3 regions of the Paraburkholderia sp. Clong3 genome follow, and region 1 is predicted to be linked to each of the others. Evidence: predicted binding sites of a transcription regulator. Region 1 holds the regulator's gene; each other region holds the start of a gene.
The links. Region 1 encodes HrcA, which represses chaperone genes, less so after heat shock. Its sites were predicted from a motif close to TTAGCACTCNNNNNNNNNGAGTGCTAA; they were not measured.
Positions count from the first base shown of each region.

Region 1 (2,271 bases):
GCGAAACGGCAGAATCAGCAGACGCAGAATGAGCTGCCACAGCAGCGCCGGAATTTCGACCACGCGAGGATCGGACAGGAACTGCGCGAGGTAGCGGCGCACCGCGCGCGGCGTCGGCGCGTCGGGCGTGCCGAGATTGATCAGCAACACGGCGACGCGATGCGACGTGGCGTTCTGTGAAGGCCGCTCGAGGTCGAAGCGCATAGGTAGCAGAAATCACCGCATTTTGCGGCGAGTCGATTCAATGGAGATTCATTATAGCGGCGCGGGTTCTGCCCGGCGCCGCCAGAGACCCCTGGCCATTCGGACGATTGGCAGACACCGCGCGTTCGCGCATCATGATCGCCACGGACTGCGATGACGACAGTTCCGCGGAGCCCGAGGACTACTGCTGGCTGAGCGTCATGGACAATAGCCGCGCGGTGATGTCCACGATCGGAATCACGCGGTTGTAGGCCATGCGGGTCGGTCCGATCACACCGAGCGTGCCGACGATCTTGCCGTTCACCTCGTACGGCGCGGTGACGACGCTCATTTCCTCGATCGGTACCAGATTCGATTCGCCGCCAATGAATATTTGCACGCCCGCCGCGTGACTCGACACGTCGAGCAACTGAAGGAGGCTGGTCTTCTGGTCGAACACATCGAACAGCTTGCGCAGGCGCGCCATGTCCGACGAAAGGTCGGCGACTTCGAGCAGATTGCGCTCGCCCGAGATCAACACGGTCTCGCCGGTGTCGGATTCGTCGGTGCTGGCGGTGACGGCCGCGTGCATCAGCGAGGTCATGTCGCCACGCAGCTCGTCGATTTCCTCGCGCAGGCGGCGGCGCACCTCGTCGAACGAGAGGCCCGCGAAGTGCGCGTTGATGTAATTGGAGGCTTCCACCAGCTGCGAAGGCGAAAAGTCGCGCTGGGTGGCGAGGATGCGGTTTTGCACGTCGCCTTCGGGCGTCACGATGATCAGCAGAATGCGCTGGTCGGACAGGCGCATGAATTCGATCTGCTTGAACACATGGCTGCGACGCGGCGTGAGCACGACGCCGGCGAACTGCGACAGATTTGAGAGCACGCTCGCCGCCGCGGCGACGATCTTCTGCGGCTCGCCCACCTGCAGCGTGGTCTTGACGGTGCGCGTCACCGCCTCCTCGTCGGCGGCGGATTCGACGGTCAGCATCGTGTCGACGAACAGGCGGTAGCCGCGTGGCGTCGGAATGCGCCCTGCCGACGTATGCGGACTGATCACGAGCCCCAGATCCTCGAGGTCCGACATCACGTTGCGGATCGTGGCCGGACTCAGTTCGAGGCCCGAATAACGTGACAGCGTGCGCGAGCCGACCGGCTGACCTTCGGCGATGTAGCGCTCAATCAGCGTTTTGAGGAGGGTTTGTGCGCGAGGATCTAGCATGACGAAAAATTTTAGCTCATTGGCATCGCAGCCGAGAGCGCCCGCGGCGCCCGCTCCCGGCGAATGCACCGCCGTCGGCGGGCTCGCATGTCATCGGGTCTTCACCATTCTAACGATAATCGCGACATACGCAGACGCCCTGCGTGCGCCGCCCCACAACCGGGTTGGTCTGCGGTTCTTTTCAGGCCCTACCTATGGTGTAATGCCGGCATGCAAGTGACCAGCCAGTTCAAGACCGTCGCGCTCGTCGGGCGCAGCAATACGCCAGGCATCGGCGAGCCGCTGACCGCGCTCGCCGCCTGCATCGCGAAGCTCGGCCTCGAAGTCGTGTTCGAAGCAGACACCGCCGCCGAAATCGGCGTGACCGACTATCCGGCGCTGCGTCTCGCCGAGATCGGCGCGCGCGCCGACGTCGCCGTGGTGCTCGGCGGCGACGGCACGATGCTCGGCATCGGCCGCCAGCTCGCGCCGTATCGCACGCCCTTGATCGGCATCAATCACGGGCGGCTCGGCTTCATCACGGACATTCCGATCTCCGACATGCGCGAGATCGTGCCGCAGATGCTGTCCGGCAATTTCGAGCGCGAGGAGCGCTTGCTGCTCGAAGCGCGCATCGTGCGCGACGGCACGCCGATCTACCACGCGCTCGCGTTCAACGACGTGGTGGTCAACCGCAGCGGCTTCTCGGGCATGGCGGAGTTGCGCGTGTCGGTCGATGGCCGCTTCATGTACAACCAGCGCTCGGACGGCCTGATCGTCGCGACGCCGACCGGCTCGACCGCGTATTCGCTGTCCTCGCAGGGGCCGATCCTGCATCCGCAACTACAGGGCATCGTGCTCGTGCCGATCGCGCCGCACGCGCTGTC
Region 1 is NZ_JBNDMH010000002.1:2,485,401-2,487,671, forward strand. It holds gene hemH (ferrochelatase) at 1-204, opposite strand, end outside; gene hrcA (heat-inducible transcriptional repressor HrcA) at 386-1,405, opposite strand; gene OKW30_RS15660 (NAD kinase) at 1,616-2,271, shown strand, end outside.

Region 2 (2,271 bases), 120 kb from region 1:
ATGCGAATATTAGCTAACGTAATGCCGGACCGACCTTCTGCTGGGCAAGTTTCCAGATCAAACGCTGTTTGACCTTTTGCCGTTATCGTTTCGAAGTGAGGAGCGATTATGTTGAACCCGAAGACGTTCGGACACTTCCTTTGGCTCGTCCGCAAGACGTGGATAACACGCGGGCCGCGTTTGTACTACTCGCAGTTTGGAGAGGACGCGGTGTTGCGCGAGATAATCAGTCCCCGGTGCAATAAGGGTGTTTATGTCGACGTTGGTGCATACCACCCTGTCAAGTTCTCGAACACACATGCGCTTTACAAGCGTGGTTGGCGCGGCATCAACATAGACATGGATCCAGTGAAAATTGAAACGTTTTCTCTTGCGCGGTCTGGTGATGTCAATGTATGTGCGGCCGTCTCGAACGAGAAACAGCTCAAGGAAGTCTATAATTTTTCAAATTATGGGTTGACTTCGACCATAGATCCCATAGTGGCTGCGGCCGAAGTCCAGAAGCCTATCTCCGTCCGGACCGTTGAAACCACCACATTGAACGACGTTCTCGAGCACACCCCGTACGCCGGTCAGGAAATCGATCTGCTTTCCATCGACGTGGAAGGTCACGATTACGAAGTCTTGCGATCGATTGATATCAGCAGGTATAAACCAAAGATCATCATTGTGGAGTCTACGCTGACTTCGATAAGGGAAGTAATAGATTCCGCCATATTTCGCTATCTGGAGGAGCGCAATTACCGACTGGTCAGTTGGACATATTTGTCGCTGATCTTCAGAGTGGAAAGATCTCAAATCTTTCGCACTCAGTTATAGCGTTACGGTTCTGCACGTATCGTCCTTGCAGTTGCTATCAATTTCACAATCCCACTATCAACGGCCGCCGCAACGGTCCAGATATACCTGGACCGACTGGTAGCTCAGCCGTGAAGCACATTCACGAGCCCCTCGACTTGCCTGAAGGCTGACTATCGTAACGGCCCGCGCTTATGGGGGATTTCCCTGGGTTTGACGTTTCGAGCGGGCGCTCCGCTCCCAAGTCGCTGCCTCGTCATGGCTCGCCTCTTCCTTCACGAAGGGCCGAATCTCAACGCAACACGTCGGTAAATTATTGTTTTCTTAGAGAAAATGCCGAACGGCAGACGTTCCGCACGGGGCGGGGTTCAAGCCCGAGCGAATCACGTTTCAGGGTCAGTGAACTTCGATCGCGTTCCCGCTTCTTGAATTTGTCACTGCCCGTCCATATAATTAGCACTCGCTGCACGAGAGTGCTAACAACATCTCCGGTTGGCTCGGCCAGCCGGGTTTTTCTCAGCGTTCTTCAGTCTCAATCAGAGAGGAGTATGTATGAACCTTCGTCCTTTGCATGATCGCGTGATCGTCAAACGTCTGGATCAGGAAACCAAGACCGCGTCGGGCATCGTGATCCCCGAAGCCGCAGCGGAAAAGCCGGATCAAGGTGAAATCCTCGCAGTCGGCCCGGGCAAGCGCGACGACAAGGGCGCAGCCATTGCGCTCGACGTGAAGGTCGGCGACCGCGTCCTGTTCGGCAAGTACGCAGGCCAGACCGTCAAGGTCGACGGCAACGAACTGCTCGTGATGCGCGAAGAAGACATCATGGCCGTGGTGCAGAAGTAAGCGCAAGGTCGCTACTTCACCGGTTATATCCAAAGTATTCAAGGAGTTAGAAGATGGCAGCTAAAGACGTCGTATTCGGTGATTCCGCCCGTGCCAAGATGGTCGAAGGCGTGAATATTCTCGCCAACGCCGTGAAGGTCACGCTGGGTCCGAAGGGCCGCAACGTGGTTCTCGAGCGCAGCTTCGGCGGCCCGACGGTCACCAAGGACGGTGTGTCGGTCGCGAAAGAGATCGAACTGAAAGACAAGCTCCAGAACATGGGCGCGCAAATGGTCAAGGAAGTCGCTTCCAAGACCAGCGACAACGCAGGCGACGGCACGACGACCGCTACGGTTCTCGCGCAATCGATCGTCCGCGAAGGCATGAAGTACGTCGCATCGGGCATGAACCCGATGGACCTGAAGCGCGGTATCGACAAGGCTGTTGCAGCTGCAATCGAAGAACTGCGCAAGATCAGCAAGCCGTGCACGACCAACAAGGAAATCGCCCAGGTTGGCGCGATCTCGGCGAACAGCGATTCGTCGATCGGCGAGCGCATCGCTGAAGCAATGGACAAGGTCGGCAAGGAAGGCGTGATCACCGTCGAAGACGGCAAGTCGCTGCAAGACGAGCTGGACGTCGTCGAAGGTA
Region 2 is NZ_JBNDMH010000002.1:2,366,017-2,368,287, reverse strand. It holds gene OKW30_RS15115 (FkbM family methyltransferase) at 109-819, shown strand; gene groES (co-chaperone GroES) at 1,351-1,641, shown strand; gene groL (chaperonin GroEL) at 1,695-2,271, shown strand, end outside.
Region 2: a site for HrcA is predicted at 1,252-1,278, ahead of groES (co-chaperone GroES). Genes of this name have one in related genera too.

Region 3 (2,271 bases), 180 kb from region 1:
CTACCGGACTTGCGATACGTCAAGAAACGCTTACCGGCCTCGACAGGCCGGCTTGCGGATAGGCCGACGCGAAGCGCGGCCGCGGGGACGCAAGAAAGGGCGAAAAGAATGAAAAAGCCCCGCCGTCTTGCGAGGGCGGGGCTTGAGCGCGATGGTCGCTAAATGGCGCGACCGATTAACGCGTGTCGTTTTAACCTATGTCATGGGCGGGACACAATTGACGCGCGCATGGCTTCGACGCTTTACGCGTATTCGGTCAGCGCGCCGCGCATCTTCTTCATCGCGCTGGCTTCGATCTGGCGGATACGTTCGGCCGAGACACCGAACTCGTCGGCCAGCTCGTGCAACGTCGAGCCGCCCGAGCCATCGTCGGCCACCTTCAGCCAGCGCGCTTCGATGATGCGGCGGCTGCGCGGATCGAGCGCGTCGAGCGCGCTTGCGATGCCGTCGCTTTGCAGCCGGTCGCGCTGACGCGAAGCCAGCACGGCAGTCGGCTCACTATGCGAGTCGGCCAGATAGGCGATTGGCGCGTACGACTCCTCGCCGTCTTCGACCTGACCTTCGAGCGCGATATCGCCGCCCGACAGACGCGTCTCCATCTCCGCGACCTCTTCGCGCTTCACGTTCAGCTCCTTTGCGAGACCGTCGATCTCGTCCGGCGTGAACGCGCCAAGCCCCTGCTTGTGGCTGCGCAGGTTGAAGAACAGCTTACGCTGCGCCTTGGTGGTGGCGACCTTCACCATGCGCCAGTTGCGCAGGATGTACTCGTGGATCTCGGCCTTGATCCAGTGCATCGCGTATGACACGAGGCGCACGTTTTGCTCGGGATCGAAGCGCTTGACCGCTTTCATCAGGCCGATGTTGCCTTCCTGGATCAGATCGGCGTGCGGCAACCCGTAACCGAGGTAGTTACGCGCGATGGACACGACGAGTCGCAGGTGCGACAGCACCAGGCGGCGCGCAGCCTCCAGATTGTCGTGTTCGCGCAACTCGGTGGCGAACTGGCGTTCCTCCGCCGGCGTCAGCATCGGAATCCGGTTGACCGCCTGGATGTAGGCGTCGATGTTGCCCAGGTGACCGGACAGCAGCGAAGAATGCGAGAGCGCCAGTGCACCTGCCGGAGCGGCCTTAGCCGACGACGGGCTCAAAGTACTCGGAAGGGTCATTGCATGGCTCACGTGTGAAGCTCCTTTGGAATCAGACAATAGCGGACTCAGTAAACGACTCCAGCGACGGATGTTAGCACTCAGATCTGCCGAGTGCTAATACTTAGAGGTCGCAGGGGCATCCGAGTTCCAGAAAATCCTATTGAGTTTTGACTTATGATAGCCATCATACGCTCTATTTGCCTTGCGCGTTGGACCTGTACAAAGTACCGCCCGGAGCGGTTGCAGGCTCATGTTTGACTGACATCGCCCCGTTTAAAAGAGAATAATTGCTGGTCATGGGCATTATCTGGGAAATATTTGCTCCTGAATTCGTGCTTGGAATAAAGGGGGCGCTCGCTTAATACTCGGCAGTATGGGGGGCGGATGAACAGGCAGAATCTTGTGGTGCGTGGGCTTATTCTAAAAAGCACGTTTGCCGTTCTGCTCGTTCTGCTGTTGGGTGCGGCGGGCGCGTCCCAAGCTGAGCAGTTCGGCGTGCAGGTGGCCGCCGGCGTCGGCGACCATCACGTCAGGACGCTCGATCTCGGCGTGGTCTGGGATCCAAACCTGACCTGGTGGCAGATCGGCGACTGGCATTTCGCGCTGCTCGGCGAGGCGCATGTCGCGTGGTGGCACACCAATGAAGGAAACGTTCACGACAACATCGGCGAGATCGGCGTGACGCCGGTGATCCGCTTGATCAGGTCGTCGGGTTCGGTGCGGCCATTCATCGAGGTGGGTGCCGGCGTCCGGCTGCTGACTAGCCCGCGCATTTCTTCCGACTTCACGTTGGGCACCTCGTTCCAGTTCGCCGAGATGGCGGGCGTCGGGCTGCAGTTCGGCGCTCGTGAGCAGTATGTCGCCGGCTACCGCTTCCAGCATGTCTCCAATGGCGGTATCAAAGAGCCGAATCCTGGTATAAATTTCAGCCAGCTATATTTGCAATATCACTTCTGACCGTGGCCGCCTGCGGCTCGCGGTGTTCGAGGGGCTCTGCAATGGCGGCAAAGATGATCGAAGCGATTCGCGGGCTCGAGCGAGAGCGTTTTCGCGCGATGGTCGATGGCGATGGGCAGTCGCTCGACACGCTGCTCGCGGACAACGTGAGCTACGTCCATACGAA
Region 3 is NZ_JBNDMH010000002.1:2,664,869-2,667,139, reverse strand. It holds gene rpoH (RNA polymerase sigma factor RpoH) at 243-1,178, opposite strand; gene OKW30_RS16450 (acyloxyacyl hydrolase) at 1,533-2,105, shown strand; gene OKW30_RS16445 (nuclear transport factor 2 family protein) at 2,147-2,271, shown strand, end outside.
Region 3: a site for HrcA is predicted at 1,240-1,266, ahead of rpoH (RNA polymerase sigma factor RpoH). Genes of this name have one in related genera too.